Regions from separate parts of the Alteromonas sp. V450 genome, predicted to be linked through region 3. Evidence: predicted binding sites of a transcription regulator. Region 3 holds the regulator's gene; each other region holds the start of a gene.
What was found. Region 3 encodes sigma-54, which starts transcription at its own class of promoters, with help from an activator protein. Its sites were predicted from a motif close to GTTGGCACGNNNNTNGNNT; they were not measured.

Region 1 (3,285 bases), 4.1 Mb from region 3:
CTGACTTGGCGACTTTTCTTGAGAGTTCAAGTAACTTTAAGCTAGACGGGTCAGCGACAATTGGCGTTCTCGATTCAATCTTTTGCGCCGGTGCATATCGCCCAACGAGATTTAATAACACCTCAGGGGCGAATGGTTTTGATAGGTAGTCGGTAGCACCGTCACGCATAGCCTGCACGGCATCATCAATGGTTGCATAGGCGGTCATCAAGAGAACGGGTAAATGTGGGTATTTAGCTTTAATGCTTTTCAACAGCATTAGCCCACTCATCTCCCCCATCTGAATATCACTGACTACAAGGTCGACATGTTGTTCGGACAGCATCATTAATGCACTTTCTGCACATTCTGCACTAACAACGTGATAACCACCGAGTAGTAACGTATCAAAAAGCGCTTCGCGAAGCCCTGCATCGTCTTCAACAATTAAAATAGTTGTTTTTAACATCATATTCCCCTCGGAATTAAGCCACTTTGCTACCGATGATACCCTGCACTTCTCTCAGAGGTAGCGCGACACTGAAACACGCGCCCCCTTGTGACGTATCACACACGTTTAATTGACCGTTGTGAGCAGCAACCACAGACTTAACGACTGCTAGACCCAACCCCGTACCATGAGTTTTTGTAGTAAAAAACGGCTCAAAAACTTTGTTTTTCAACGCATCAGGCACGCCCTTGCCTTTGTCGACTACTGAAACAATGAGTTTTTCTTGGATTAAACTCGCATTAACTTCAACGGTACATCCTTTAGGCGTTGCTTGACTGGCGTTGTGAACAAGGTTTAACAATGCGCCTTGTAGCGCCGTTAAATTCCCGGTTATCACTGCCGCTTTATCAAACCCGCTGAACGATAAGTGTTGTGATGCTTGTGAAACCATAGATACCGCGCTGCTTTCAATTGCATTAAAGAGTTCCTGCAATGTGATGTCACAAACAACTTGCTCCTCACCAGACTTAGCAAATAGCAGCATGTCATTTACTTGGCTTTCAAGCTCTTTGAGCCGGTCTGATAGCTTGCACGCGAACTCGCTTTGTGCCTGATGAGGAAGGCCTTTTCTTGTCAAATTAGAAGCGTAAAGCATAGCTGCTGATAGAGGTGTACGAATCTGATGTGCCAGGGATGCGACCATTTTACCTAGTGACGATAAACGCTGCATATGACTCACACGTGCCTGCAGCTGTCGCGTTTCCGTTAGATCTGTTATCACTATCAATTGCCCAGGTTCATTTTCAAGAGGAGTGATTGATAACTTTACACGCCTACCGTCGACCAAAGACACCTCATGCCCATCGTCAGCACGAGGTTTAAATGAGCGCGAGATAATACGTCTCCAAACTTCTTCTTCAAGTGGCTCGCCTAACAACGCCTTTGCTTGCTCGTTGGCTTGACGAACGATGCCTTTCCCATCAATCACGATTACGCCCGCGGGCATGACTTGCAGCAAGTGTTCGAGTCTACTCGCTTGTAAGCGCAAAGATGCAAGTTCATCGTTACATAAAGAAGTGTCTACGCGAGATGAAGTGCTTTCACTCACTCCGTCAAAAACAAAATCGGTCGGTGTGAACTCACTTGTAGTTGAAGTACTATCCAAAGCCATATTGCCCTCGTCAATTTGCAGACGTTAATAAATATGACTTGGATAAAGCAGAAGGTGTGCCAATTCAACATTGGCTTATTTTACAAAGACTTAAAGGCAATTAAAGGGTGTTAAATGCAACGTCAATTCCCTGACGTTAAGCCTCTTCAGTACGCTGAATATCGTACTTACGCATTTTTTCGACCAGCGTAGTGCGTCGCATTCCAAGCTTATCAGCCGCCCTTGCAACGACCCAGTCTTGATTGTCGAGTGCCTGTCTAATAAGGGTAACCTCAAGCTCGGAGAGATATTCTTTCAGGTTTACCCCCTCTTCAGGGAGTGAAGACGACACCATGTTTTCTGATGTATTTTCGCTCTGAGTTTGCTCTTCAGCTTCTTCAAGGGCCGCAGACTCGGCGAATAACGTATTAAAGGCTTCCCGCTCTAAAATTTCCTCGGGATAGTCAGGTTCATAAGCATGAACATCACCGTACTGATACTTTTCGGGGAGATCGGATATATCCACAATTTGACCAGGGTATAAAATCATTAAGCGCTCGACCAAGTTAGATAACTCACGAACGTTACCTGGCCACTCATGTTCCATCAACGATGCGATAGCTTGCTCAGTAAACCGAACACCCTCTGCACCTTCAACCTGTATTCTACTATTGAGTTCTTGTAGCAAAAGGGGGATATCATCTTTACGCTGACGAAGTGCTGGACTGTCTATTGGGAACACATTTAAACGATAAAATAAGTCTTCTCTGAACTTTTCTTCACTTATCATCGTTTCTAGATTTCTGTGCGTCGCAGCGATTATTCGAACATTGCACTGTAGCGGCTTATTACCGCCCACTCTTTCAAAAGTACGCTCTTGCAATACGCGCAACAACTTAACCTGCATTTGAAGCGGCATGTCTCCAATTTCGTCTAAAAAGAGAGTGCCACCCTCAGCTAGTTCAAATCGCCCTTTGCGCGCACTAATTGCCCCGGTAAAGGCGCCTTTTTCATGACCGAAAAGTTCGCTTTCTAAAAGCTCACCAGGGATCGCTCCGCAGTTTACTGGAATAAAAGGTCCATCTTTGCGTTCAGATAAAAAGTGAACGTTGCGCGCAACTACTTCTTTACCCGTGCCTGACTCTCCAAGCACAAGCACGGTGGCATCGGTAGGTGCCACCTGCTCGACCAAGCGTCGAACAATCTGTATCTGTTCACTTTTACCGATTAAGCTTCGAAACAGTCGCGTTTTATTGCCGCTGTTTCGCGATAAACTCGGTTTTCTACGAGAATACTCTTGGCACCGATGAATGGCTTGCGTTAACACGGGATAAGTAAGCGGTGTAGCGATAACACTCACAAGGTTTTGTCCAGCAACAGCTTGACTGTTGCTTTCTACTAGCGCAACAAAAGGAATGTGAGGAAACTTTTCAACGATTGCTTTGACCACGGTCGGTGACTCGTATTCAATGAGTACAGCATCAGCGCCGCCATCTGCTAGATAACGTTCACAGTCGTCAACCCCTCGTGCCCGACACGACTCTCCCATGAAAGTGACAATTGTTTCTAAATTTTGAATAAGTTCCTGGTTATTACTTACCAGCAAAATGTTCTTCATCGATTCCCCGAGGACGCTCTTATTATTTTTAAAGACTAGCGCATGTGTGAATTGTAACGGTAAAAGATCACAGCGCAACAGGTGTTT
Region 2 (3,285 bases), 1.5 Mb from region 3:
CAGTACCGGAGTTGCAGCAGCAATCCAATCGCAGTGAATCTGAATTTCGTCTTTATTTCCAAAATTGGCTCAATGAACTGTGGGAAAATAAAGACCGTCGAATAAAAAACTTATTGGAGTCATAATTCATGGAATTAGGTACCTCAGCAAGGGGTTTGTTTGTTGAGCTAATAAACAACGTATTTCCTTCTGTGTCAGCACAAGAGCCGCTTTACAACGTACTTGCACTGGGTACTATTCTCGTCACGTCTGCAATACTGTACATTGCTGCCCGTTTATTGATTAGGCCACAACTTACTAAATTGGTATATAAGTCTAATCACCGGTGGGACGACGCTCTTCAAAATCATGGCTTTTTCCGGCGCTTATTTCATCTTTTCCCTGCCATATTCATCTACATTGCCACCCCTGTACTTATAAAAGATGAAGCGGTGATGCATGGCGCTGTCATTAAAGGTGCTCAGCTCTACATGCTGTATTGCGGCCTACTGGCCATTTACGCATTACTAAGCACTATTGAAGATGTGTATAACGCGTCAGCTTTAGCGCGACGAGCCCCCATAACAGGCTTTATTCAAGTTACAAAGCTGGTTGTTGCTATCATTGTAATCATACTCAGTATTTCACTTGTTGTAGGTAAAAGCCCGTTGTTACTCGTTTCAGGGCTTACGGCTATTGCAGCTGTACTACTACTTATCTTTAGGGATACCATTTTAGGATTTGTGGCTGGCATTCAAATTGCGGCAAACAGAATGTTTAACACTGGCGATTGGATTTCGATGCCTAAATACGATGTTGACGGAGAAATTCTTGAGATCGGGCTTACTAATGTAAAAGTACAAAATTGGGACAACACCATATCTACATTGCCTACATACAGCCTTACCACAGAAGCTGTGAGAAACTGGCGAGGTATGCAGGAGTCAGGCGGTCGCCGAATTAAGCGCGCAATATACATTGATATCCATTCAATAAAACTATGCGACAATGAGATGCTAGATCGCTTTTCACAAGTTCGCTACATAAACGAATACATCGAAAAGAAAAAAGTAGAATTACAAACCTATCACAGAGACTTTTCCATTGATGAGTCCGACTTACTCAACAGCAGGCGACTCACCAACATCGGCACCTTTCGCGCTTATTTAGAAGCCTATTTACGTAAGCATCCGAATATCAATCAAGAACTTACCTTAATGGTAAGGCAGCTCGCACCTAATGAACTCGGGCTTCCCCTAGAAGTTTATTGCTTCAGTGCGCAAAAAGCGTGGGTTCAGTATGAAAAGGTGCAAGCGGATATCTTTGACCACGTTATGGCCATGTTGAATATCTTCGATTTACGTGCCTTTCAGCGAGATGGTCATTTGGGTCTCTTAAGTCAAACTGACGCCAAGCTGGGGCTATCTAATACGGTAAATGTCGCTTCATCGGGTAACAACACCCAATAGCGGTATTGAGGACAGTGTGCGCATAACTCAAATAAGGTGAACATAAAAAAACCGGCTGATATTTTTACTCATCAGCCGGTCTTTTATATAGCTACGCAGTGTTATGCTAGACCGTATGCCATCAGTGCGCAAAGCACAATACCGGTCACCCCGAAGAAGCCATACTCAATTTTTTCTTGCATGCCCTCTGCACCTGCCTTTGCAGTCATAAACCCCATAATGATGCTGCTAAATCCTAATGTGAAGGCAATTAGCGCAACACCAAACATAATTGCATTAATCCAATCAGCCATTGTATACACCTTAAAAAAATTTCTGGCGGTATTATGCATCAATAAAATATGTTTGAACATGGCTACACCGGTTAAAAGTGACCTGTTCCCTACTAATTTATGAGTGATTTTTGATCTTAGTCAAAATCACCATATTGTTAGCATTCTGACTACTATGTTTTAGCTCTATTAATTTAACATTCCCCTCAAAAAGCCCAAGACATTGATTTTAAACAATTAAAAATATTGGCAAGTACATTGCTAACACTTAATCATTGTTAGTTGGGCTCTAACGACCTCGGTTAACAGCCTTTGTATTAAATTAAACGGATGGTTACTTGATAGAAACGAGTTCGTAACTCACTCAGGTATCTAAACGAACTGTTGCGTGAAGATAGCGCGCTGATTAAGGAAAACACTATGACTTTCAGAATTTTGCTACCCATTGCTATGAGCAGCTTATTTATCGGCGGTCAGGCTCTCGCCCATGACACGCATTTTCAAAACAACAGTTGTGATATTGAATTAGACGGTCATATTCAATATTACCAAGGCGACTTAACTGTCAAGATGGATAATGGCGCGGTAATGCATATCGATGCAGACCGCAACTTATCTCTTAATGGTGAGCCAGTATCATTGAACAACGAACAGCAGCGTTGGGTTACTGATTATTACAATCAAATTGATATGGCAATACCCATGACACTGTCAATTGCCAGTGAAGGTTTAGAGATCGCACATGTCGCCGTGACAGAAGTATTTACAGAACTCCTTGGCGGAGACAATCAACTAAATGAAGATTTCCAAGCAATCTTTACAACACTCGATCAAAAGCTACTTACGTCATTTTATGATGAAGCTGGTAACATTCGCGTCGATTCTACAAAATTCGAAGAGCCAGGTTGGTTTGACGAAACATGGGAAGCTGAATTTGAATCCCAATTAGAATCGTTAATTAGTGAGTCTATGGGCAGAATTTTAATTGCCATTGGTACCCAAATGCTGTGGGAAGGTGGCGACATGTCTGAATTCGAGCAGAAAATGGAACGCTGGGGAGAAGATCTCGAATATCGCTTGGAAAGCCAAGCAGCTTCATTGGAAGAAAAAGGCGAAGCGCTATGCGAAGTATTGAAAAAAGCGGATTACGCAGAGGGCAAGATGCAAGCTTCAATCAAAGGCCTAAATAGGTTGAACTTACTTGATATTGAAACCGACGCAGAAATGAAAATGTAACCGCCGCGCAGTTTAATGTGGTTAATGTGATTGAAGCCGAGCACGTAAATATGTAGCTCGGCTTTTTCTTGTGTATACCGTTCGATATACTATCGTATTAAAGAACAAAACGCGTTTTAGGGAAATGAAACCAATTAACGGGAACCACTATGTCCAATAAACTGGTGATAAGTGGCTATGGCTGGCTAGCCGGCTATTTGGATCGTGCCTTATCTTCTGACTTTCAGCTAACTGCAACAAGCCGCAGTGAAGATAAATTGTCTGAATTAAGTAAGCGCGATGTTCGGGGCATTAAATATGCATTAGGCGACGATACTTCTTCATTATGT
Region 3 (3,285 bases):
ACAAGGAAGACGTGCTCATTACTCAAGGTTCACTCCTAATAGAAGCTGATGAAGTAGAAGTAATAGCTACAGATGGCAGCGGCCGTGAAATATTTATCGCCCGTGGCAACCCTGCAAGCTATTCTCAATCACTAGAAGATGGTACACCAGTATCAGCGAAAGCCAATGAAATTCGCTATGAAGTAATTAATCGCACTATTTCTCTGGCGGGTAATGCTGAGCTACAGCAAGATACCAGTAAGGTGCAAGGCGATAAAATTACGTTCGATATGGTTACTGAACAATTGCTTGCAACGGGTGGCGCTGGTAAGGATGGTGAAGGTCGTGTAACTACAGTATTTACCCCTGACACCATTCGTAAAACATCGTCTAAGAAAGACAACGAGGACAATGAATAGCAATGGCAACTTTGAGCGCTAAAAACCTTGCTAAAGCTTATAAATCTCGACAGGTCGTTCGCGACGTGAGCCTTTCCGTTTCTACCGGGCAGATTGTCGGGCTACTTGGCCCTAACGGAGCTGGTAAGACCACTACATTTTATATGATTGTTGGTCTGGTTAATTTGGATAAAGGTAAGATAGAGATTGATGACAATGAACTTACCCATCAACCTATGCACGAACGTGCACGCCGCGGTATAGGCTACCTTCCACAAGAAGCCTCTATTTTTAGAAAGCTTACTGTACATGAAAATATCATGGCCATTCTTCAAACCCGTAAAGATTTGAATTCACAACAGCAAGAAGAAGAAGCCGACGCACTACTTGATGAATTTAATATTAACCATATACGTAATAGTACAGGGATGAGTTTGTCGGGCGGGGAGCGTCGTCGCGTTGAGATAGCGAGAGCACTTGCAGCGAAACCTCAATTTATTTTGCTTGATGAACCATTTGCTGGTGTTGATCCTATATCAGTTAATGATATAAAGAAGATAATACAACATCTTCGCGATAGGGGTATTGGTATTCTTATCACGGACCATAACGTACGCGAAACATTGGATGTTTGTGAGAAAGCGTACATTGTTAGTCATGGCGAGCTTATTGCGCAAGGAACGGCGGAACAGGTTTTAAGTAATCAGAAAGTAAGGGATGTATACCTAGGCGAACAATTCAGGCTATAGTTAGTGTAACCGAATTGTCATTTTTCAGTTTAGCTCTGGTATATTCAATTTAGAGCATTTAAATAAGACGTAGATGAAACCATCTTTACAGCTAAAATTTAGCCAACAACTCACAATGACACCTCAGCTACAGCAGGCGATTAAACTGCTGCAGCTTTCTACGCTTGATCTCCAGCAAGAGATACAAGAAGCGCTCGACTCTAATCCACTATTAGAAGTGGAAGAAAGCCCAGACGAGCCTCAGCTAGAAAAAAACAATATCGACAACGACGATAGTACGCCTGAAGCCACCGCCTCTGCCTCAAGTGATACCCTAGAAGCAGGCGATGCGCTTGAGAAGAACGACCTTCCCGATGAGCTGCCAATCGACAGCACGTGGGATGAATATTACTCTGCATCTTCTGCGCCGGCGCCAGGCCCGTCTAACGACGACGAACAAATCTTCCAAGGCGAGACCACCGAAGACATTCAAGAACATCTTCTTTGGCAAATGCGCCTCACTCATTTTTCAGATACAGACCGCGCTATCGCTACGGCAATTATCGACTCTATTGACGAATCAGGTTATTTAACCGTTACGCTTGACGAGATCTTAGAAGCGGTTAACGACGATGACATGGAAGAGCCAATTGAAATGGACGAAATAGAGTGTGTACTTAAACGCATTCAAATGTTCGACCCTATTGGATCAGGTTCTCGCTCACCTCAAGAATGCCTTATGGTGCAGTTACGTCAGTTTTCTGAAGACACGCCCTGGCTAGCTGAAGCGAAACAACTGATTGAAGAGTACTCTGACTTACTGAGCAGCAAAGACTATCGCACGCTAATGCGTAAGAGTCGTTTAAAAGAAGACCAGCTACGTGAAGCAATGCGTTTACTTCAAACCTTGAATCCTCGACCAGGTAGTGCTTTAGTTACTAAAGAACCAGAGTACGTGATCCCTGATGTCTCAGTAACAAAGAAAAATGGCCGTTGGGTGGTTGAGCTGAACCCCGACAGTCTGCCAAAGCTAAGCGTAAACCAGCAATACGCAGCCATGAGCCGCCGTGCCAAAAACAGTAGCGACTCGCAATTTATCCGCTCACACATGCAAGAGGCCAAATGGTTCATCAAGAGCCTTGAGTCACGTAATGAAACATTGATGAAGGTTGCGAACTGCATTGTGCAGCAACAAATGGGCTTTTTTGAGCACGGTCCGGAAATGATGAAACCAATGGTGCTTAACGATGTCGCAGAAATGGTAGACATGCACGAATCAACGATTTCACGTGTGACAACACAAAAGTATATGCATACGCCACGCGGTATCTTCGAGTTAAAGTATTTTTTCTCAAGCCACGTAGCAACAGAATCAGGTGGAGAGTGTTCCTCCACGGCAATCCGTGCACTAATTAAAAAGCTAGTGGCGGCAGAAAAGCCGGCGAAACCACTGAGTGATAGCAAGATTGCTTCATTGTTGGCCGAACAAGGCATTAAAGTTGCCCGGCGAACAATAGCAAAATATCGGGAGTCTTTGTCGATCCCGCCGTCGAACCAACGCAAAAGCCTTATTTAATTGGCTTAATAATATAAGGAAGACGAAATATGCAAATAAACCTAACTGGTCATCATGTCGAAATCACCGACTCTTTGCGTAATTATGTCGATACGAAGTTCAGCAAACTTGAACGTCACTTTGATCACATTTCTAATGTGCATGTCATCCTGAACGTTGAAAAATTAAACCAAAAAGCGGAAGCGACCGTTCATTTAAGTGGCGCTGAAGTATTTGCATCCTCAGAAAATACCGACATGTATGCGGCGATTGACAGCATGGTTGATAAACTCGACCGGCAGGTAATCAAGCATAAGGAAAAACTTAAAAAACACTAGTAGTTAATCAAGTATGGACATACAAGCCATCGTAAGTTTGGACCGCACCGAGTGTGCGGTTCAATGTAATAGTAAAAAGCGAATTTTAGAAATAATCGCTGAAATTGCAGCAAAAAATAACCAAAACATTGAACAAGCTACCGTGCTCACCAGCTTATTGGCACGAGAGCGTATGGGCAGCACCGGAATTGGCAACGGGATAGCCCTTCCACATGGTCGTCTTGCCGGTCTAGATAGAGTGATTGCTATTGTAGTAACAAGTACACCAGCAATTGATTTTGACGCCC

Region 1: the regulator sigma-54 is predicted to act here: its motif matches at 1,647-1,665, upstream of BK026_RS00290 (PAS domain-containing sensor histidine kinase).
Region 2: the regulator sigma-54 is predicted to act here: its motif matches at 1,966-1,984, upstream of BK026_RS11360 (DUF2884 family protein).

Annotation. Positions count from the first base shown of each region.
Region 1 covers NZ_MODU01000004.1:60,652-63,936, reverse strand. The annotation lists gene BK026_RS00295 (sigma-54 dependent transcriptional regulator) at 1-448, opposite strand, end outside; gene BK026_RS00290 (PAS domain-containing sensor histidine kinase) at 465-1,601, opposite strand; gene BK026_RS00285 (sigma-54 dependent transcriptional regulator) at 1,738-3,198, opposite strand.
Region 2 covers NZ_MODU01000004.1:2,606,396-2,609,680, forward strand. The annotation lists gene BK026_RS11345 (acyltransferase) at 1-125, shown strand, start outside; gene BK026_RS11350 (mechanosensitive ion channel family protein) at 129-1,448, shown strand; gene BK026_RS11355 (hypothetical protein) at 1,550-1,741, opposite strand; gene BK026_RS11360 (DUF2884 family protein) at 2,141-2,956, shown strand; gene BK026_RS11365 (NAD(P)H-binding protein) at 3,106-3,285, shown strand, end outside.
Region 3 covers NZ_MODU01000004.1:4,133,090-4,136,374, reverse strand. The annotation lists gene lptA (lipopolysaccharide transport periplasmic protein LptA) at 1-398, shown strand, start outside; gene lptB (LPS export ABC transporter ATP-binding protein) at 401-1,126, shown strand; gene BK026_RS18275 (RNA polymerase factor sigma-54) at 1,200-2,681, shown strand; gene hpf (ribosome hibernation promoting factor) at 2,711-2,998, shown strand; gene ptsN (PTS IIA-like nitrogen regulatory protein PtsN) at 3,012-3,285, shown strand, end outside.